Linked DNA regions of Labrenzia sp. VG12. The protein of the gene in region 2 interacts with the protein of the main gene of each other region in a pairwise test. Links are inferred from orthologs where the notes say so. Each region holds a gene or a part of one and is shown on either strand. Other genes may lie near its edges. The genes, in order: CHH27_RS05385 and CHH27_RS22025.

What was found.
Region 1: the proteins of CHH27_RS22025 (region 2) and CHH27_RS05385 interact in binary tests that used the Escherichia coli proteins (3 or more experiments, as listed by UniProt). The link is inferred for Labrenzia sp. VG12 from one-to-one orthologs.

What each region holds. Positions count from the first base shown.
Region 1 is NZ_CP022529.1:1,173,533-1,189,898, reverse strand. What follows is about bases 5,583-8,283. They hold CHH27_RS05385 (single-stranded DNA-binding protein), read right to left. Parts: upstream 7,362-8,283; coding sequence 6,804-7,361; downstream 5,583-6,803. Other genes in these bases: uvrA (excinuclease ABC subunit UvrA), read left to right, coding at 7,934-8,283; CHH27_RS27555 (hypothetical protein), read right to left, coding at 7,384-7,671; CHH27_RS05390 (hypothetical protein), read left to right, coding at 6,279-6,755; CHH27_RS05395 (murein L,D-transpeptidase), read right to left, coding at 5,583-5,788. In the rest of the region: CHH27_RS05415 (DUF3291 domain-containing protein), read right to left, coding at 1-365; 1,2-phenylacetyl-CoA epoxidase subunit PaaA, read right to left, coding at 372-1,364; CHH27_RS05405 (PaaX family transcriptional regulator C-terminal domain-containing protein), read right to left, coding at 1,493-2,353; CHH27_RS05400 (zinc ABC transporter substrate-binding protein), read left to right, coding at 2,571-3,731; more of CHH27_RS05395, read right to left, coding at 3,794-5,582; more of uvrA, read left to right, coding at 8,284-10,864; CHH27_RS05375 (DUF1127 domain-containing protein), read left to right, coding at 11,105-11,254; CHH27_RS05370 (DUF1127 domain-containing protein), read left to right, coding at 11,848-11,997; methylenetetrahydrofolate--tRNA-(uracil(54)-C(5))-methyltransferase (FADH(2)-oxidizing) TrmFO, read left to right, coding at 12,267-13,682; CHH27_RS05360 (phytoene/squalene synthase family protein), read right to left, coding at 13,726-14,586; CHH27_RS05355 (Mth938-like domain-containing protein), read right to left, coding at 14,604-14,981; protein translocase subunit SecF, read right to left, coding at 14,995-15,945; protein translocase subunit SecD, read right to left, coding at 15,962-16,366. UniProt on the Escherichia coli protein: Plays an important role in DNA replication, recombination and repair. Binds to ssDNA and to an array of partner proteins to recruit them to their sites of action during DNA metabolism. Acts as a sliding platform that migrates on DNA via reptation.
Region 2 is NZ_CP022529.1:4,746,240-4,752,351, forward strand. The notes cover bases 1,967-4,948. They hold CHH27_RS22025 (primosomal protein N'), read left to right. Parts: upstream 1,967-2,350; coding sequence 2,351-4,546; downstream 4,547-4,948. Other genes in these bases: fsa (fructose-6-phosphate aldolase), read right to left, coding at 1,967-2,062. Outside these bases: CHH27_RS22010 (DUF1835 domain-containing protein), read right to left, coding at 1-741; more of fsa, read right to left, coding at 1,409-1,966; CHH27_RS22030 (DUF1428 domain-containing protein), read left to right, coding at 5,026-5,385; CHH27_RS22035 (F0F1 ATP synthase subunit delta), read left to right, coding at 5,726-6,112.

The DNA.
Region 1 (16,366 bases), 3.6 Mb from region 2 along the record:
GCTTCCTCCAGGCTTGGCTGATGACCAACCGGAACCGGCCACATGACAAAATGCATCCGGTCCATGACCTCGAACCATTCGGCACGCCGGTCGTAGATCCGCTTGTGAACCGTCTTGAAGACAAAGTTTTCAAGTGAAGTCACATCGGTCCAGACAGAGAGGTTCGGGATCACCATCGGATCGGCCTCCCGCGTCATCTCAACGGAGGTGCCGCCTTCATCCTTCAGGCGCCAGACAAACCCTTCGCTGCGCTCGGCAGCGGCGTTGACCCTGTCGAGATTGTTGACGAAATCGGCGATCCGCGGGTCGTTTATGTCGTAACGCAGGCGCGCGACATTCAACTCAGCGATATGAAACCCTGACATTGACCGTCACTCCGCAGCCTGTTGCGCCGCGGCTCGTTTGTCGGCATGGGCCATCAGACCGTCTCGCACCCAGGCACCATCCTCCCAGGCCTTGACCCGCGCGTTCATGCGTTCGCGGTTGCAGGGCCCGTTGCCCTTCAGAACTTCAAAGAACTCCGACCAGTCCGGTTCGGAGAAGTCGTAGCCGCCCTTCTCTTCATTCCACGTCAGCTGGTCGTCCGGAATACTGAGACCCAGATATTCGGCCTGCGGCACGGTCTGGTCGACGAATTTCTGGCGCAGTTCGTCATTGGTATTGATCTTGATCTTCCACGCCATCGACTGGGCGGAATGAACCGAATCCTTGTCGGACGGTCCGAACATCATCAGCGACGGGTACCAGAACCGGTTGAGCGCATCCTGGGCCATGCGGCGCTGCGCCTCAGAACCTTTCGCCATCTTCATCATGATGTCGTAGCCCTGGCGCTGGTGGAAGCTCTCTTCCTTGCAGATCCGGATCATCGCCCTGGAGTAAGGCCCGAATGACGTGCGCTGCAGCGGCACCTGGTTCATGATCGCCGCACCATCCACCAGCCAACCGACAGCACCGATATCGGCCCAGGTCAGGGTCGGGTAGTTGAAGATGGAGGAGTATTTCATCTTGCCGGCATGAAGAAGCTCGATCAGCTCGTCCCGGCTAACCCCCAGCGTCTCCGCCGCGCAATAGAGATATAGGCCATGTCCGGCCTCGTCCTGGACCTTGGCCAGCAAAATGGCCTTGCGCTCAAGGGTTGGCGCACGCGTGATCCAGTTGCCCTCCGGCAGCTGTCCGACGATTTCCGAATGGGCGTGCTGACCGATCTGGCGAATGAGCGTCTTGCGATAGCCTTCCGGCATCCAGTCGGTTGGCTCAATCTTCTCGCCGCGATCAATACGCTCCTGAAAAGCCCGCTCTTCCGCGGACATCTCCGAAATGTCACGGACCTTGTCCGCGTCGGTTTTCACCATCTGTGCGTACATGACCCCTCCTCATGCCATGTGAACCTTCGAGGAGAGTAGCGCACAATACGTCACAGAAAAAGTTTCTTTTTGATTTTTTGTGTGATGTTTTGAGTCCAACGCCACCAACATCGGTAAATCTGACCTGATCAGGACGTTGCGGAAAGGGTTTCCAGTCGCCTTCTGACGGCGTCAGGCTGTACGGGCAATGGACCGTTTCTGTCGAAGAGATGTTCCCCGATGAAGGTATCGGCCGGCACTGACAGTTGCCGGTAAAGATCTGCAAACAAGGTTCTCGCGGCGAAGCCCGGCCAGTCGTCGGGCAGAACCGTCTTCGGCAATCTCGGATCGCGCAGTTTTATGTCGCGATAGGCATGGACAAGAGCCAGCCGGTATTGAAGCGCGGTTTTCGGTGGGACGGTTTTGCTCACCAGGCGCTGCATGTCCAAAAATGTCTCTGAAAACAACGCATAGTCCCGCGCTAGATCCTTCAGACGAAACGCCTGAAAGGCGAGTTCTCTCAAGCTCTCCGTGTCGTCTGCCAACACACTTGCCCGAAACGGCAATCCCAGACGCGGCCGGTCCGGCCGGTTTGCGGCCATGAACATGTTGCCGCTGATTTGAACGAACCCGCTTCCAAGGAGTTCGGACTGTTCGGCAGCGCTTGTGCACAATGTGAGGATCCAGTCGCAGTCGGCCTCGGCCGGGCCGAAAAACAGGTCAGCCGCAAGGTGGTATTCCTTTCGGGCAGCAGCGGTCAGGCCATAAAAACTGCGCCGCCCTTCCCGCTCGCCCTTGAGCTGGCCCTTTGACACCAACCGGGACACGGCGGTCCGCACGAGGGATTCGTTGACGCCGAAATCCGCGCAAAGAGTAATCAGATCACCGATCCAGAGTACACCACCGCGCGGCTCAACGATGTCTCCATAGATGGTCACGATCAACTGGGCGGCCTTGGGCGGAAGAGGACGCAGAAAGTGATTGGCCGAAGTGTCCCTGATATCGAACATTTGAATCCTGTTCCGAGTGCAATGGCAGCAGATTACCCGGCGCGTTTGCTCAATCCAAGTGCGGCGGTGCGCTCCTTTTCGACGCAAGACGCTTTTGCTTGCGCAGGCGATTTTGTAACGTTATAGGATTACGCGTTATAAAATTACACACTCACGGATGATCCGCATGACTTCCTCGTTTTCTCGTCCATTGAACCGTCGCAGGAAATCCAGCCTCATGGCGTCAGCTGCCGGTGGTGCCCTTCTGGCCATGTCCGCGAGCGCGCTCGCTGATGCACCTTCTGTTGTCACGTCCATCAAGCCGGTCCACTCGATTGCCGCCGCCGTGATGAAGGGCGTTGGCGAACCAGTCATTCTGATAGACGGCGCCGCCTCCCCGCACGGCTTTGCGTTGAAACCAGCACAAGCGTCCCAGCTGCAAAACGCCGACGTGGTGTTCTGGATCGGTCCGGACTTGAGTGCGTCGCTTGAAAAGCCGATCTCCTCCCTCGCGGCAAGCGCCGATATTGTCGAATTGATCAATGCACCCGGTGTTTCCCATCTCGGCATCCGGGAGGGCGCCAATTTCGACGCCCATGATCACGACCATGGACATGGCGACCATGCGGAAGCTGAACATGGTCATGACGATCATGAAGAACATGCCGACCACGATGATCATGGGCATGACGACGACAAGCATGCCGAAGCCGAGCATGGTCACGACGACCACGATCATGAAAAACATGCCGACCACGATGACCACGGGCACGACGACGACAAGCATGCCGAAGCCGAGCTTGGTCACGACGATCATGATCATGATCATGATCATGATCATGAAAAGCATGCCGAAGCGGACCATGACCATGAAGGGGAACGCGACGCCCATATCTGGTTGAACCCGGATAACGGCATTGCGATCGCCGCACAAATGGCGGCAACGCTGTCCAAGGTCGATCCGGACAATGCGGCGACATACCAGAAAAACGCACAGGCCTTCTCGGAACAGATCGAAGCGCTTGAGCACGATCTGGAACATGACCTGGAACCGGCAGCAGGCAAGGCGTTTATCGTGTTTCACGATGCCTACCACCATTTCGAACATCATTTCGATGTCGAAGCCAGCGGTTCCATTACCCTGTCGCCGGAAGCGCTCACAAGCGCCGAACGCGTCGACCAGATCCGGCATCAGATCAAGGACCTGGGCGTAACCTGCGTGTTCCAGGAACCTCAATTCGATGCCAAGCTCGTCGATGTTGTCATCGAAGGCAGCGATGCCCGCGTTGGAACGCTGGACCCGCTTGGCACCGAGCTGCAAAACGGACCGGACCTTTATCCCAATCTTCTCAAAGGTCTGGCAGCGTCTCTAAGCAGTTGCCTGGGTGGCGAGAGCTGACAAAAAACCGCCGGTCACTGACCGGCGGTTTTCTTTTGGAATGCCTTTTGGGACAGCTGGCGTCAGGACCTTGCCTTGGCGCGCAGGGTTTCCGTCTTCTCCAGCGCTTTCAGCAGATGCCGGTCCCGATCGTAGATATCGGAATAGAAGGCGATCGATCCGTCCAGATCCGGCCAGGCTGTGAAATAGGACACATAGACCGGAATGTCGCCGGTTACCTTCTCCTGCTCGTTCTGGCCTGCGGCGATGCGCGAGGTCACATAATCTTTCGATTTACCGAGCACCGCGGCTGCCATCGCTTTCGGGTCGTGAAGCCGGACGCAGCCGTGACTGAACGCTCTGACATCCTTCTTGAAAAGGCTCTTGGCCGGCGTGTCGTGCATGTAGATATGGTGCTTGTTCGGGAAGAGAATCTTGACTTCACCGAGGGCATTCGAGCGCCCGGGATACTGGCGCACATTGATGCTTTGCTGCTTGCTGGCAACCGCGTACCAGTTGACCGACGCAGACGACACCTTGCGTCCGCCTGGCGTTGACACTTCATAGCCGGCACGGTCCAGGTAACTCGGATCCTGCGCCAGTTTCGGCAGCATCTCATTGACGATGATCGAATAAGGAACGCCCCAATAGGGGTTGTATTCAACGATCTCGATCTTGTCGTAGAAGAAGTTGGTCTGGTTGGATTTCTTGCCGACAACCACACGCATCTGCAGCGGATCTTCGCCTGGTGCGCTGTAGGTCGCGGTGAAGGCTGCCTGGTTGATGAAGACCTTGCGCTCTCCGAGCTCTTCCGGAATCCAGCGGCTGCGCTCCATCGCAAGTTCAACCTTGGCGATCTTGGCAGCATTGGTTTCACCGACCATGGCCTTGATGGTGTTCTTGCCAACGATACCGTCCGGAGTCAGCTTGGCTTCCTTCTGGAAGGACTTCACCAAGGCTACCAGTTCCGGCGTGTAAACCTCACCGTCCACATAGGCGGCAAGCGTTTCGGCGTGAGTCGTCTTCAGCTCTTCCGATGCGATCTTGGCAATCGCCGCGACAATGTTCTTCATCTCCGGGCTGGACTTGCCGGCTTTCAGGAACGTGCCGGGCGCAATCACGATCTGGTCCGCTTCCTCGTCTTCTGCCCGCAGACGCGCAAGTTCTTCCTTCAGCGCCTTGAAATGCGCATTTTGCGGCTGATGAGAGGCAAGGTTTGCGCCGACATTGCCGGACCCGTTCAGGATTTCCAGCGCAGCTACGAGATCCACTTCGTGCCGTGGCAGATCGTGGTATTGCGAAATCCGGTTCGGATCGACCCGGCCGCGGGTGGCATCGAGAACATAGGTCAGGGCCGCCGCGCTCAGTTCCATCTCAAATCGCATCAAGGCCGCGTCGCGTGCCTCACCTTCAAGCCCGGCGGTCGCCGGCAGTGCCACGAAATAGTCAGCCGGGTTGAGCGCGAACTGTGCTGCGTCGGCCAATGCACGACGCAGTTCAGCCGCTTTTACGGTGGCCTTGCCATCCTCGATCCAGACGAAGTCCGGATGCTCACGATAATAGGCGATCAGCGCCTCGCCGACTTCCGGCAATGTGGTCAGCGTCATGTCCTTGAGCGCTGGACGGGCCTCATCAAACGCCGTCAGAACCAGGGGGGCAACCGGTTGAGCATCGGTCTGAGCCGACTGGGTTTCCAGATCCGTTCCATCGGTTTCAGACGGCTGGACTTCCGCCGTCTTCTTCTCCGACAGCTCGGCAAGAGAAACCTTTTTCCAGGCGTCCGCCGTGTAGTTCAAATAGCGCGGCGCAGAAACCTTTACCCGGGTCGCCTGCTGGCGCAGCTGTTCCTGGCGTTGCTGCTCCTGGGCACGGCGCTGCTGTTCCGGATTGAACAGGCGCTGGAAGAAATTCTGCGCACTGGCTGTGTCGACTGTCGTGACGCTGAACCCGGTGGCAAGCACCGATGCTGTCAGGGCAACTTTCAGAGACTGCCCGAAGACTGTCCCTCTCCGCCTTTCCGGCAGGGTCAACCCGGTGTCTCGTTCCCGTCCAAAGTCTCTTTTGTTTCTTGCGCGCATTGCCAACATCCGAAATGTTTTAATCGTTGAGACCCGTCACCACGCCCGCCGTGACCAGCCGTAAATTTTCCCTGCCTTGGCATCCAATCCATGCCGCCGCGCTGTCTGGCGCTGGTGGCAGTGAAGGACCCTGTTCCGCAGCGGCTCTCGGCCCAATGGGCCCAACCAGCTCAAATGACCTGCGGATAGGGGTTAATACTACAACAGGCTTGTGCAGTCGGTTAAGGCCAAGTGTCATACACAGCTTTTGAAATCACGTCGGTGTGACGATATTGCCGCGTCCACACCACCCTAAAATAGAACCGCTACTCGCCCTACAGCTAAAAGTCGATTTCATTAGGCGAAAACTGGCAAGGCCTGTCAGGAAGAGGCCGGGATTGTAGCCGACCTCCGGACATTCGGCGCTGACGTGACAAGCATCACGACTGCTTCAGATCGGCCAGCCTATAACCTGGCTCACAAGAACGTGAACGTTCCGCCGGAGTGAAAGATGCCGTTCCAGTTCAATGTCGGAGATCATGTGTCGCCCGTCTTGAAATACAAGAAGTTCAACGCCTCGCAGTATTCACAACTGAAATGGGCGCGGTCCAAGCTGTTCAAAATGGTGCAGAACAACCCGTCCTGTAACGCCTATTTCCGAACGCTGCCGAAGGGCCGCAGCCTGACCAGTCTCATCAACGACAGTCGCATCTGGGTCAATTACGGACCGACGATCTCGCCGCTGCACGGAGAGATCCATGCCCCATCCGGGGAAATCGCCGTTGGAGACCGGGCGTTCAACATGGGGCGCTGGATGGTGCTTGCAACGCTCATTCACGAGCTGGCGCATTATAACGGCGCGCCGATCACAGGCGGCAACACGAGTGCAGAAGAAGCCGTTTATCACTGCGGCCTCGGCACACCGAAAGAATATTATGGCGGCGTGGATGATCCGCGCACGCCTTATGATCCAACAATCGGCGGCTAAACTGGAAACCGGACGGCCTCATGCGGCCATCCGGCAAAGCGTGTCAAATCAGAACGGAATTTCGTCATCCATCGGGCCGCCGCCGCCACCGGAGGGACCGCCATAACCACCACCGCTGGAACCGCTGCCATAGCCGCCGCCGCTTCCGCCACCGCCGAAGCTGCCACCAGAGCCGCCACCGAAGCCGCCTCCGCCGCCGCCCTGGCTGTCATTGCCATAGTCCGGAAGACCGCCGCCGGCACCGGCACCTTCACCGCGGCCATCCAGCATGGTGAGGTTTGAATTGAAACCCTGCAGGACCACTTCCGTGGAATACCTGTCCTGACCGGATTGGTCCTGCCATTTGCGTGTCTGCAACTGGCCTTCGAGATAGACCTTGGATCCCTTGCGCAGGTAACTCTCGGCAACCTTGCAAAGACCTTCGTTGAAGATCACCACACGGTGCCACTCCGTTTTCTCGCGACGTTCGCCGCTGTTCCGGTCGCGCCAGGATTCTGACGTAGCGATCCGCAGATTGGCGATCGGTCGCCCGTCCTGGGTTCGCCGAATTTCCGGATCGGCCCCAAGATTGCCGACCAAGATGACTTTGTTGACGCTGCCCGCCATTCTGCACTCCTGTTGTTCTCTTTCAGCGCTGCCGAACCGCCTCTGCAATCCGGCCGTTCATTATCTTGTTTCCTTGCGCTGCCAGCCTTGCTGCTAGAAACCAGAACCCTAGCGGCCCGCCAACCGCCTCGCCTTCATTTTCCGGCACCTTCACCCATTTTCCACAAGGCAGCACCGGTCGAAGGACTGACAATCCTTGCCGAGGCAACAGTTTCGGCAGCAGCACCACCACCCCTGATTGCACCTCGTTACAGTTTGCCCCGCTTTTGTTCCCCTGCGTCAATTTTTTTGTCAGGACGACAAGGCTCACCGCGTCACGCTTCGGCACCGCTGCAGCGGAGATCTTCCTGACGCAACCTGGGCTATGTACTTGTTTTGTTCTTATCACTTCTGTACAACCGATTCAATTGGTCGATGCAGGGAAAGCCGGAATTTGCTGCCACTCGACCACGCCCTGCTGGAAGCGCAGCGCGAAACTGCTATATCGGTGCAAACGGACGGTTTGGTGACCTCACATCCAGGCGTCCGCGACGTTGTTGACGGCGTCACGCAGAAGATCAGGAAGAATGGCAATGACGACATCCAAAGGCGCAAAGCCGGATGACAGCTGGAAAAACGACCCCACCAAGATGCTCAGCATTCGTGGCGCAAGGGAACATAACCTGAAGGGGGTCGATCTCGATCTGCCGCGCAACAAGCTCATCGTGATGACCGGTCTGTCCGGGTCGGGCAAGTCTTCCCTGGCTTTCGACACGATCTATGCCGAAGGCCAACGCCGGTATGTGGAAAGCCTGTCGGCCTATGCCCGGCAGTTTCTGGAAATGATGCAGAAACCGGATGTCGACCAGATCGATGGCCTGTCTCCGGCCATTTCGATCGAGCAGAAGACAACGTCCCGGAACCCGCGGTCCACCGTCGGCACCGTGACCGAAATCTATGACTATATGCGCCTGTTGTTCGCGCGCGTCGGCATTCCCTATTCACCCGCCACGGGACTGCCGATCGTAAGCCAGACAGTCAGCCAGATGGTCGATCGTGTGCTTGCCCTGGACGAAGGTGCAAGACTTTATCTGCTGGCCCCAATGGTCCGCGGCCGCAAGGGCGAATACCGCAAAGAGCTGGCCGAACTCATGAAGAAGGGCTTTCAGCGGGTCAAGATCGACGGCACCTTCTATGAGATTGCCGATGCCCCTGCCCTCGACAAGAAGTTCAAGCACGACATCGATGTGGTCGTGGACCGGCTTGTCGTGCGCGATGATATCGCCGGCCGGCTTGCAGATTCCCTCGAAACGGCGCTGAAGCTCGCCGACGGCATCGCCATCGCCGAATTTGCCGACAAGACCGACGAGAACGGCGACCCGGAGCGGCTTATCTTCTCTGAGAAGTTTGCCTGCCCGGTGTCCGGTTTCACCATTGCGGAAATCGAACCGCGCCTCTTTTCGTTCAACAACCCTTTCGGCGCCTGCCCAACCTGTGACGGCCTGGGCACGACCCTTGCGTTCGAGGAAGACCTGGTCGTTCCGGATCATTCCCTGTCGCTGCGCGAAGGGGCCGTGCTGCCCTGGGCCAAGACCGGTTCCACCTCCCCTTATTATGCCCAGACCCTGGAGGCCTTGTGCAGTCACTTTGACGTCTCCATGGCAACGCCCTGGAAGGACCTTCCCGCAGAGGTTCAGGACGCGATCTTGCACGGCACGGGCAAGACCGCGATCGAGTTTGTTTATGACGACGGCGTCCGCTCCTACCGGACTGAGAAGACCTTTGAAGGTGTCATCGGCAATATTGAACGGCGCTGGCGCGAAACGGAATCGACCTGGGTGCGGGAAGAACTGGCCCGCTTCCAGTCGGACCACGCCTGCCCGGCCTGCAACGGCTTCCGCCTGAAACCGGAAGCACTGGCCGTGAAAATCGCCGGCAAGCACATCGGAGAAGTGACCGAATACTCCATCCGCCAGGCCAGCGACTGGTTTGAAACGCTGCCGGGCCAGCTCAATGAAAAACAGACCGAGATTGCCGGCCGCATCCTGAAGGAAATCCGCGAACGCCTGAAGTTTCTCAATGATGTCGGACTGGAATACCTGACCCTGTCACGGGCCTCCGGCACGCTGTCCGGCGGTGAAAGCCAGCGCATTCGTCTGGCCTCCCAGATCGGATCCGGGCTCACCGGTGTGCTTTACGTTCTCGACGAACCGTCCATTGGCCTGCATCAGCGCGACAATGCCCGGCTTCTGGAAACGCTGAAGCACCTGCGCGACCTCGGCAACACCGTGATTGTCGTGGAACATGACGAAGATGCCGTCCTGACGGCCGATTATGTGGTGGATGTCGGTCCGGGCGCCGGTGTTCATGGCGGCGAAGTCGTTGCCAAGGGCACACCGGCGGAAGTCATGGCAAACCCGGCGTCCCTCACAGGGCAATATCTGTCCGGTGCAATGATGATTTCGCGCGCGGATGAGCGCAGGAAAATCAACAAGAAGCGCCAGATTTCCGTGCGCGGCGCGCGCGGCAACAATCTGAAGGACCTTGATGTCGACGTGCCGCTGAGCACCTTCACCTGCGTCACGGGCGTTTCTGGCGGGGGCAAGTCCACCTTCCTGGTCGACACGCTCTACAAGGCCGCGGCACGGCGTCTCAACGGCGCTCGCGACAATCCGGCTCCGCATGACCGCATCGAGGGCCTGGAAGTGCTCGACAAGGTGATCGACATTGACCAGTCGCCCATCGGGCGGACACCGCGTTCGAACCCGGCCACATATACCGGGGCGTTCACGCCGATCCGCGAATGGTTCGCCGGCATGCCGGAAGCCAAGGCGCGCGGCTATCAGCCGGGCCGGTTCTCCTTCAACGTCAAGGGGGGCCGCTGCGAAGCCTGTCAGGGCGACGGTGTCATCAAGATCGAAATGCACTTCTTGCCGGACGTCTATGTCACCTGCGACGTCTGCAAGGGCAAACGCTACAATCGCGAGACGCTGGAAGTTGAGTTCAAGGGCAAGTCGATCGCCGATGTCCTCGACATGACCGTGGAGGAAGCCGCCGAGTTTTTCTCAGCCGTTCCTTCCGTGCGTGACAAGATGGAAACCCTTGCCCGGGTAGGTCTTGGCTATATCAAGGTCGGTCAGCAGGCGACAACGCTTTCCGGTGGTGAGGCGCAGCGGGTCAAGCTCGCCAAGGAACTCTCCAAGCGGTCCACGGGCCGGACGCTCTATATCCTGGATGAACCGACCACTGGGCTTCACTTCCACGACGTTGCCAAACTGCTGGACGTGCTGCACGAGCTGGTCGACCAGGGCAACACCGTTCTTGTGATCGAGCACAATCTGGAAGTGATCAAGACGGCGGACTGGATCATCGATCTCGGCCCGGAAGGCGGCGATGGCGGCGGCACCGTTGTCGCGGCCGGGCGGCCGGAGGACGTTGCTGAAGTCCAGGCGAGTTATACCGGTCAGTTCCTGCAGGAACTGCTGCAGCGCCGGCCTCAGCGCGCTCCGGATGCGGCCGAATAAACACCCGACCTGAAGTGCCCCAACGGCAGAACCAGTTTGCAGCGCACACTGGCTCTGCCTTTTGTTTTCATGACACTTTTTCGAATCACCTGCGCAAAGCATCTTCAATTTTTGCTGCATTGCACCACATGCATATCAGACTTGCAGATATGGCACTTCTTTAAATTCGGGCGGTGAAATATATAGGGATCAACAACGGCGCGGAACGCAGCTGCGTTTCGGTAAATAAGGAAAAACAAAATGTTCGACACAGTGCGCCAACGCTACAACAACTGGGTAAGCTACCGCCGCGCGGTTGACGAATTGTCCCGCCTTTCCCAGCGTGAGCTCGCCGACCTCGGCATCAGCCGGAGCGACATCAAATTCGTCGCTCGCCGTCACAACGGCTGACACATATAGAATCGCGTCCCTAGGCATCCTCCTCCCAGCCGACGGGCGTGTGACACGCAGGGCATCCTCCTCCCAGCCCTGTCACGTCGAAACGACGCCCGTCAGTACCTCCTCCCACTGGCGGGCGTTCGTTTGTCTGGCGTTTGGATTTTCTTCCTGACCTTCCCGACCTCCGCTAGCCATGAAGCATCCTTGCTGAGCATGTGGTGACAAATACGTGCGTGCGACAGACGTGCCGGCGTAGCTTCGGTTTGCGCTTGCGAACTTGTCACCTCAAGCGAAGAGATACAGACCTGCCAACGCGGTGCAGAGCCGCCGATTGCCTTCCAGTTCAGGAGGGCTTTTTCCGTTTCAGATAGCCCAACCCTTCGCATATGCAGCATGAAATGCGCGCAGCTATGCGCCAGGCGGGATCAATTATGGATCAATTAGCGGTTTAACCGTTTATAAACCTGCATTTTCTGCATAGCTGCTTCGCGATTTCCCCTCTACCTCGCAGTGCACAATATCCCTATCTTCCAGTCATCAAGACGAACGGGCCAGACGCCGATCCGCGGTGCCATGGCCAAGAGATAAAGCGAAAGGCCTAAAGCATGATCGATACTGTTGTTCGCAAATTCAACAACTGGAAACGCTTCCGTCAGACCTATGACGAGCTGTCCAACCTGTCCAATCGTGAACTGAACGACCTGGGCATTGCCCGCGGCGACATTGCGCATTACGCGCGCCAGTCCGCGAAATAAAAAGTTTCGCAGTCCCGCGGCATCCTCCTCCCAGCCAACGGATTGCAAAGCCTGCGCCCCTTCGGGGACGCAGTTTCATAAAAACGCTCGCCGGATCCTCCTCCCACCGGCGAGCGTTTTTTCGTTTCTGCCCCCTGAGCTGCCGTGATCCCGCTGCCATCGTTGCGCAATGCGCCGGTAATCTGTATCAGGGCTGCAAACTGTTGTTTGGCCTGCTCCGCTGGAACCTGGTTTCATCCGCGCATGCCCGCTTATTCCAGGGAACAAATATGAGCCCCATTCATGTCATCGGCGGCGGTCTTGCAGGCTCCGAGGCTGCCTGGCAAATCGCACAGGCCGGTCTTGACGTTGTGCTGCATGAAATGCGGCCGGTCCGCAAGACCGACGCCCACCAGACGGACGGACTTGCCGAACTGGTGTGTTCCAACTCCTTTCGATCCGATGATTCCGAACAGAACGCAGTAGGATTGATCCACCACGAATTGCGCCAGCTTGGCTCCCTGATCATGGCCTGTGCCGATGCCCATCAGGTTCCTGCCGGCAGCGCGCTTGCCGTGGATCGGGACGGGTTTTCCGACGCGGTTACCAAGGCCCTTGAAGATCATCCGCGCGTGACGATCGATCGCCAGGAAATTGCCGGTCTGCCTCCGGCGGACTGGGACAAGGTCATCATCGCCACCGGCCCGCTCACGTCGCCTGCCCTGTCCCAGGCTGTTCTTGAAAAAAGCGGCGAGGACGCGCTCGCCTTCTTCGACGCCATTGCACCGATCGTCCATTTTGACAGCGTCGACCTGTCGAAAGCCTGGTTCCAGTCGCGCTATGACAAGGTAGGCCCCGGCGGTACGGGCAAGGACTACCTCAACTGTCCGATGGACAAGGACCAGTACGAGGCCTTTATCGACGCGCTACTGACAGGCGACACCGCCGACTTCAAGGAATGGGAAGGCACACCCTATTTTGACGGCTGCCTGCCGATTGAAGTGATGGCCGCGCGCGGGCGCGAGACGCTGCGCCACGGGCCGATGAAACCCATGGGTCTGACCAATGCGCACAATCCGGACGTCAAGGCCTATGCGGTGGTGCAGCTGCGCCAGGACAACGCGCTCGGCACGCTCTACAACATGGTCGGGTTTCAGACCAAACTGAAATACGGTGCCCAGGCCGACATCTTCCGCATGATCCCGGGCCTGGAGAATGCCCAGTTTGCCCGCCTTGGCGGATTGCATCGCAACACGTTCCTCAATTCACCGAAGGTTCTCGACGGCTCGCTGCAGCTGAAGGCCGCCCCACGTCTCAGGTTTGCCGGTCAGATCACCGGCTGCGAAGGATATGTGGAATCGGCCAGCGTCGGCTGTCTCGCCGGCCTGTTCTCCGTGATGGAGGCAAATGGCCGCGAAATCATTGCACCACCCGAGACCACGGCAATGGGCGCCCTTCTCGGCCACATCACCGGGGGGCACATTTCGCGCGATGACGGTGCCGGGAAACCGAGCTCCTTCCAGCCGATGAATGTCAATTTCGGCCTGTTTCCGCCCGTGGAGGCTCCCACTAAGGATGAGACCGGCAAACGGCTGAAAGGCAAGGACAAGGCCCGGGCCAAGAAGCTGGCCATGACCAGCCGCGCAAAGACGGACTTTGCCGTCTGGCAAAGCAAACTCGGTTTGAAAAAGGAAGCCGCGGAGTAGGTGCGCGGTTTTCCATGATGCGGCTTGCCAGGCGAGCGGCAGATCAAATCCTGGAGAGCGCTCTGCCGCTGGCGCGCCACAACAGCCATTGACGCCTGAGTTGGGACAGTTCAATCACCTGTTTCAACGGATCATGCCGAGGCGCTTCCAGCTTTTTCAGGAAGGGCTCCACGAGAACAAGCGGCAAAAAGGCATTGTCGCATTCCGGCGGAACGGAACCGGCGGCTTGCTGCACCCGGCTCAGATGATGGCGGACATGACTACGCAGCTCTGAAAGGACTGCCCCGAGCTCAGGTGTGGTTTCCGCTCGAAACACGGTCTCCACATCAAGGTTGTGACGCTCACAGACATCCTTCGGCAAATACATCTGCCGTCTGGAGCCGTGCCACGGAAGCGCCCGCATCAGACCGGTCAGTGCATAGGCCACGCCGGCATGGCCGGCAGCCGTGGCCGTTTCCGGGTCCTTGCCGCCGTTCAGGACAAAGCAGGCCAGCTGGATCACGCCGGAAACGGTTTCTCCGGCATACCCCTCCAGATCGTTCAGGCTCGGCATCTGATCGTTGTAAAGATCAAACACCCGCGCTTCGGTCATCGCCACCAGTCCCTTTTTCGGAAGCTTGTAGCGGTCTATGGTCTGGAGCAAGGCATTGGCGACAGGATTGGACGCGGCAGCGCCGTGTTCCGTGCCTTCCAGGAGATCCCGCCACCACTGCAGGCGCATCTCGCCCGGCAAAGGTTCGGAGACAAGTTCCCGGATGCGCGCGATTTCGGCGCTGAAAGCATAAAGAGCCATCAGTCCGGAACGATGCGTTTCGGGCGCGAGCAAAGCACTCAGATACCGGTCTTTGTCGAACCGGCGCACAATGTCCGCTGCGTGATCGAAATCGGTGGTCATGACCGCCATATGGTTCGCGCGAGTGCTTAGTCCACCGCCAAAAGCGCTGTGGCAACGGCCCTGTCTTCGGACAAGAGGACATTGTAGGTGCGGACGGCAGCTCCGGTCGACATGGGATCGGCCAGGATCCCGGCCGCCCGGAATCTTTCCTTGAGTGCCTGCGGCAGGGGCCGAAGGTCCTTGCCGGTACCGATCAGAAGAACTTCGATGTCTTCGTGTTCCTCGAAAACCCGTTGAAACGCTTCTTCGCTCAGCTCTTCCGGACTGGACAGATGCCAGCCGTAGATGCCGCTTGGAACGCATAACAGCGATCCGCGATGAGACATGTCCGCGAACCGGAAACCGCCATTGCCATAGGCATCCAGCGGCGCCCGGCCCGGAAAGTGTGCGTCACGAATTTCCATCGACCGCCCTTGCTCAGGCCGAGGCCTTGGCCTCAGGGCCTGCCTTGCCGTCATCGTCCTTCTTGGTCAGGGCGTCCGGACGCAGGTTGAGAAGGATCAGGAACGGTGCTGCCAGGAAGATCGAGGAGTAGGTGCCGATGACAATGCCGAAGATCATCGCCAGCGTGAACGACTGGATCACCTCACCGCCGAAGACATAAAGTGCAATCAGCGCAAGCAGCGTGGTGACGGAGGTCATGGTCGTTCTGGACAGTGTCTCGTTGATCGACTGATCCAGAATGTCCTGCAGCGGGCGCTTTTTGTACTTGCGCAGATTCTCGCGAATACGGTCATAGACCACGACGGTATCGTTGAGCGAATAGCCGATAATGGTCAGAACGGCCGCGATACTCGACAGCGAGAAATCCAGCTGCAGCAGCACGAATAGCCCGATTGTGATCACCACATCGTTGGCGGTGGTCAGGATCGCCCCGATGGCAAAGTGCCATTCAAACCGGAACCAGATGTAGAACATGATCGCCAGCAGCGAGGCAATCACCGCAATGGCGCCGGCCTGGGCCAATTCGCCGGAAACACGCGGTCCAACCACTTCAACGCGGCGGAAGTCGACATTGTCGTCGGCAAAGATCGTGCGCACCCGCTGCACGACCGATTGCTGGGCGAGTTCGCCGCCCGGCTGCTCTTCGACACGGATCAGAATGTCGTCTGACGCGCCGAATTCCTGAACCTGAACATCGCCGAGATTGAGCTCGGAGAGTTCGGAGCGGATCGCACCGATATCGGCCGGCCCATCGGTCTTGATCTCGATGATCGTACCGCCCTTGAAGTCGATGCCGTAATTCATGCCAACGGTGAAGAAACCGGCCAGTGAAGCAATCACCAGCAGGACGGACAGCGGAAAGCTTACCTTCCGCAGCCACATGAACTTGATATGCGTGTTGTCCGGAACGAGTCTCAGCAACATGTGTTTGTCTCCCGGATCAAATCGGCAATTTGGACGGACGGCGCTGGCGGATCCACAGAGCCACAAGCAACCGGCTGAAGGTGAAGGCCGAGAAGACCGTGGTGAAGATCCCGATTGCCAGGGTCACGGCAAAGCCGCGCACGGGCCCGGAACCGAGCTGGAACAGAATGACGGCCGCGATCAGCGTGGTGATGTTGGCATCAAGAATGGTGCCAAGCGCCCGGCTGTAGCCGGCATCAATGGCTGAAATCACCGATCGCCCTGCCCTCGATTCCTCGCGTATTCGCTCAAAGATCAGCACGTTGGCATCCACCGCCATACCGATGGTCAGGACGATGCCGGCAATGCCGGGCAATGTCAGCGTGGCCTGAAGCAAGGTTAGCGCCCCGAAAATCAGGAAGATGTTCGACAACAGCGCCAA
Region 2 (6,112 bases):
GAGCGCCGTGGGGGACAGCTGTCCGATCCCGATAAACTTCGAGATGCCCGGAAACCTGTCGAGACTGATCAGCTCGACTTTCCGCTTGTAGGCACCGGAAGCGTAGAGGGCGCAAAGCAGCTTCACCAGAAGGCACTGGTCGTAGGGGTCATGTTCGAACCAAAGCACGATCCGGCCATAGTCGCCTGCTTTTGCAAGTCGCTCTTCGGCTTGTCGCAAGACGTCAATCGTATCGGCATAGGTTTCACCGGGATACTCAGTGGCGATGAACTGCGCCCGTGTTTCCAGCGCTTGTGCGCTGCTGGTAATGGGGCCCTGACAGACAGGATCGGCGAACATCAGGAAATCGCCATCAAAGCCTGCCCGCTTGAGGGGAGCTTCGATATCGTTGCCGCATCGGATATGCAGGGTCGGCAGGTCGGCATCAGGGGCAGCTCCGCCGGATTCAATGGCGCTTCTGGCGGCGGTCATCTGATCAACGTGCCGCTTCAGCGCGGGCCAGCTGGACAATCCGGCTTCCCGGGCAATGGTCAGTTGGGCGTCGGTCAGCTTGAGTGCGGCCAGGTCCAGGGATGCGAATCTCGGATGATGCGCCTTCAATCTGGAAACGGCGTCCGTGTCGCCGGCGCGTGCCGTATCGCGCAAGCTTTTTGCCAGGCGCTTCTGGCGCTCAAGATCCAGTGCCAGATCGTTGGAACTCAACAGGGGAAGGGTTTGCGCGTCGCGCATTTGGTCAGTCATGAGGACTCCCGGACTCGGTTCTGTCCAGCGTCCGCATCTCCGGATCGAGCGGGTGTCGGATAAAGGGAGCGCCTCGGCGCTCAGGTATCAGGGCGTGGAAACCTTTCCGCGGACCGGAGGCCCCGCCCAGGGCCTTGCGGCACGCTAGTCTCAGTTCAGATCGATTGCAATAGGAGAAAAATCGGAAATCCGGGCTTGTGAAACGGCGCGCAATAAAGAGCATTGTGCGTGTTGGAAATTTTGATCTTTGTCTTGATTCCGACGTTCACAGGCGTATCGGGCGATAAGCCAGGATTTTGTTCGCGACGGCTTCAACGTCTGTAGTCTCGTCTGCCCGCACGAACTCGGTTGAGTGAAAGATGTAGTCAGACCAATCCGGATCCAAGGTGTTTTTGGATATTTGGCAAAACAACTCGTCGGACTCTTCTTCAGTCAGCTTCGAACAGAGCAATCTTTCAAGGGCGTCAGCGAGTTCTTTTTTGGAGTACATTTGCTTTGAAAAATCGAATTCGGATCGGGTTTAAAGAGACATGAGACTATAGCTGCCTGGGTTCTGTGGCTAGGAACGAACCGAACTTTCTGGCTGAAAATCCGCCAAGTCCAGTGCAAAACCAAAAACGGCCCGGAAAAACCGGGCCGCTTCATATCAGTTAGCAGATTTCAATTGTCAGAGGATGCTCTGACCGGTCTTCTGCCAATCGGCCAGGAAGGCATCCAGACCCTTGTCCGTCAGCGGATGCTTGACCAGTGCCTTAAGCGTTGCCGGCGGCACGGTGGCGACGTCGGCACCGATGATGGCGCAGTCCTTAACGTGGTTTGCGGTGCGGATCGAAGCAGCCAGGATTTCCGTCTCGAAGCCGTAATTGTCGTAGATCACGCGGATCTCGCGGATCAGCTCCAGACCATCGGCATGGATGTCGTCGAGACGACCGATGAACGGCGAGATATAGGTCGCGCCGGCCTTGGCGGCGAGCAGCGCCTGGTTGGCGGAAAAGCACAGCGTGACGTTGGTCTTCGTGCCTTCTTCGGTCAGCTGTTTGCAGGCTTTCAGGCCGTCAAAGGTCAGCGGCAGCTTGATGACCACATTGTCTGCAATGGCGCGCAGGACATGGGCTTCCTTGATCATGGTGTCGAAGTCGGTCGCAGCGACCTCGGCGGACACATCGCCTTCGGTGATGGCGCAGATCTCGGCGATGACTTCCTTGAAGTCGCGGCCGGACTTGGCGATCAGGGACGGGTTGGTGGTGACACCGTCCAGAAGACCGGTGGATTCCAGTTCCTTGATTTCGGCGGTGTCGGCCGTGTCGACGAAGAATTTCATGCGATTGTCTCCCTGTGGGGGCCCCGTTTCCCGGCTTCAGCCGGTCGCCGGACCTTGTCGTCGGCGATCGGGGCTAAACGATTGAATGGTCAGCCGCGCTCTCTTTACCCTAGGATGATGACAAGAAGAACCCCTGATTCTCCGGTGGAGGAAATTTTTGTGGTACGTACCTCAGAAATTGCAGGCCTTGAACCGTGGCTGATATCCGGCAAAGTCCTGCGCTGGCCGAGTGGCGCGGGACCCCATCCGCTTCGGCATTGTGCAACGAGGGCGAGGACCTGATTCTCCGTGCTGTTTGACGATCCGGACTTCCAGGAGACGATTGCCAGCGTGCTGGTGCCGGTCGCCGTGCCCAGGGCCTATACCTACAAGGTTCCGCCAGGCAAGACGGTGGTGCCGGGCACCATTGTGCGGGTGCCGCTCGGCCCGCGTGAGGTTGTCGGCGCCGTCTGGGACGGAGAGCCGGACGCCGCGATCAATCCGAAGAAACTGAAATCCATCACGCATGTCTATGAGGAGACGCCGCCGCTCGATGCCGACCTGCGCCGGTTTGTCGACTGGGTCGCCGGCTGGACCCTGGGCGCGCCGGGCATGGTGCTGCGCATGGTTCTGCGTTCCGAAGAGGCATTGGAACCGGAAGCCCCGGTTCCGGGCGTGCGCCGGATCGAGGGCGCGGAACCCGATCGCATGACGCCGGCACGCGGCCGGGTGCTGGCAACGCTGGAGGATGGTTTTGCCTGGACCAGGAGCGGTCTGGCCCATGCGGCGGGTGTGTCTTCTTCAGTCATTGACGGACTGCTGAAACAGGAAGTGCTGGAAACGGTGATGATGCCGGCCGCACCCCCATCACCGAAACCTCAGCTCGACTATGCGCAAAAGGACCTGACCAAGGCACAGCAGGCCGCGGCGGAAGGGCTGGTGTCCTGTTTCGACAAGGGGGGCAGTGTTGCTCTGATCGACGGTGTCACCGGGTCCGGCAAGACCGAAGTCTATTTCGAGGCAATTGCCGAGGCACTTCGGCGCGGCAAGCAGGCCCTGGTGCTGCTGCCGGAAATCGCGCTCACCGAGCAGTTCCTGCGCCGCTTCGAGCAAAGATTTGGCGTCTATCCGGCCGAGTGGCATTCGCAGATCACGGTGAAGAACAGGTCCCGGGTCTGGCGTGGGGTTTCCAGTGGCGATGTTCGCGTTGTCATCGGCGCCCGCTCGTCGCTCTTCCTGCCCTTCAGGGAACTCGGCCTGATCATTGTCGACGAGGAACACGACGCGGCCTTCAAGCAGGATGACCGGGTGCCCTACAGTGCCCGCGACATGGCCGTCGTCCGCGGGCATCTCTCCGGCTTTCCGGTTGTGCTCGCCTCGGCGACGCCTTCGGTCGAAAGCATGGTCAATGCGGATCTTGGCCGCTACCGCCTGTTCGAGTTGCCGGAACGGGCATCCGGTGCGGCCCTGCCGGATCTCAGCGCGGTCGACATGCGCCAGGACGGCCCGGAACGGGGACGCTGGCTGGCGCCCGAACTGGTTCATGCCATCAAGGACACCTTCAACGACGGCGGTCAGTCGCTTCTGTTCCTGAACCGCCGCGGCTATGCACCGCTCACCCTGTGCCGGACCTGCGGCCACCGGTTTCAGTGCGCCCATTGCAGCACCTGGCTGGTGGAACACCGGTTCCAGAAAAAGCTGGTCTGTCACCATTGCGGTCACACCGAGCCGGTGCCGCAAGCCTGCCCGTCCTGCCAGAGCACCGACAGCCTGGTTGCCTGTGGGCCCGGCGTGGAGCGAATCGCCGAGGAAGTCTCCGATCTTTTCCCGGACGCCCGCACGCTGGTTCTGTCATCCGACATGGCGGGCGGGCCGGAACGCCTCAAGCGGGAAATGAAAATCGTCGAGGAAGGCGGCGCCGACATTGTCATTGGCACGCAGCTGGTCGCCAAGGGCCATAATTTTCCGAAGATGAAGCTGGTCGGCGTGGTCGATGCGGATCTGGGCCTGGCCCATGGCGACCCGCGCGCGGCAGAGAAAACCTTTCAGCTGCTCGCCCAGGTGACGGGCCGCGCGGGGCGCGTGACCGGTGGCGGCAAGGGCATCCTGCAGACCTACAACGCCGATCATCCAGTGATCCGGGCGTTGCTGGCCAGCGACAAGACGGCCTTCTACCAGGCCGAGATCGACTCCCGCCGGGCTGCCGGCCTGCCGCCTTTTGGCCGATTGGCCGCTGTCATCATTTCCGGGCCGGACCGCACCTTTGCCGAAGGGTATGCCCGCGCGCTCGCCCGTGCGGCGCCCGAAGACACGGCCGTGACCCTGCTCGGTCCGGCGGAGGCGGCACTGGCGATGGTTCGCGGGCGCTACAGATTCCGTCTCCTGGCGATGGCCCCGCGCCAATTCGACCTGCAATCCTATCTGCGTCAATGGCTTGATGCTGGCCCCAGACCCACGAAGGGGCTGCGCCTGCAGGTGGACATCGACCCGCAGCATTTTCTGTGAGGGGTGGGGCAAGTCGCCTGAGCTTTATACCAACCACCTTCGTCATTGCAGGGCCTGACCCACTGCTGTCCGGTTAAGCAGATGCATCTGACCGTATATAGGCTTCGCTGCTTGTTCCAGTCTCCCCCTCCAGGGGGGAGACTGGAACAAGCGGCAAGGCGCTGCGTATCCAGGATTGGAACAAGCGTAAATATCGACGATGAATCAATGATCTGTTGAAACTGGGTCGACTTAAACCGGACAGCAGTGGGTCTGCCCCTGCAATCCATGCCGGTGCGCGTCCTCCAATTCGGGATGGGAAACGGCATGGATCCCATGGTCGAGCCATCGGATGACGAATGACGAAAAGACGCGATCGTTCTGCCGCTTCAAGGTCGCCTGTTGTTGTCCGCATCCAGCGTGTTCGATTGCGGCCCGCGATTGCCCGTTCTCCCACGTCGTGGCACCCTTCACTGTTACTTACCCGGGAGGGATTGCCGATGACATACGTTCAAGGGTTTCTGGCGCCGGTGAAAACGGCAAGGAAGGCGGAATATGCAGAAATAGCCGAAAAATCCTGGGCGCTGTTCCAGGAATACGGTGCGATCGGCTGTTGCGAGGGATGGGGCACGGATGTGCCGGACGGGGAAGTGACGTCCTTCCCGCTGGCGGTCAGGAAGGAAGCGGACGAGACGGTGGTCTTTTCCTGGATCCTGTGGCCGGACAAGGCCACGGCCGATGCCTGCGTCGCAACGATGGAAAGCGATCCACGCTGGGAGGAGGCCATGCCGAATGCCTCGGAGGTCTTCAGTTTGAAGCGCATGATTTTTGGCGGCTTTGAGCCTTTGATCGAGCGCTGAGGGCGCCTTTGCCAGGCAAAGGGCCGTGGAAGTGGGCAGAAAACAGCCCCAAGGCCCGAATTCGGCAGTGCCGCACAAAACCGTCTAAAGGTTTAGAGAGCCACCGAAGCCTTGATTGGAAAGGCTTTTTGCGGCCGCCCCGCAAAAAACACCAAGGAATCCGCACGAACAGTCTTTAGGTGAAGTTGCACAGCGGGAAACCCTGTGCTAATTGAGGCGCGGCTTTGGGGGCAGCGGTTTAACCGTCATACCTTCTGACCTTGAAATCATTCATTTTTTCAATGCCTTGCGGACGCTAGCCGTCTTGCGGGCATGAAAAACGTCAGAGAGCACGGACCTGGTGACTGACAACGTATCTCTCGTATCCGGCGTGGCACAGCGTTATGCGGCCGCCCTTCTCGACCTCGCAGAGGCCGAAGGTGCAACTGCGGACGTGGAACGGGATCTGACCGCTTTCGAAGGCATGATTGCCGAAAGCGACGATCTCGTCCGCCTGGTGAAAAGCCCGGTATTCAGTGTGGAGGAGCAGCTTGCAGCGCTTACCGCACTTCTCGACAAGGCTGGCATCAAAGGCCTTGCCGCAAACTTCGTGAAGCTGGCCGCCCGCAACCGGCGCCTCTTCGTCCTTCCCGACATGATCAAGGCATTCCGGGCCCTGCTTGCTGACAAGCGGGGCGAGGAAACGGCTGAGGTGACATCCGCAGCCGCTCTGTCCGACGAACATGTC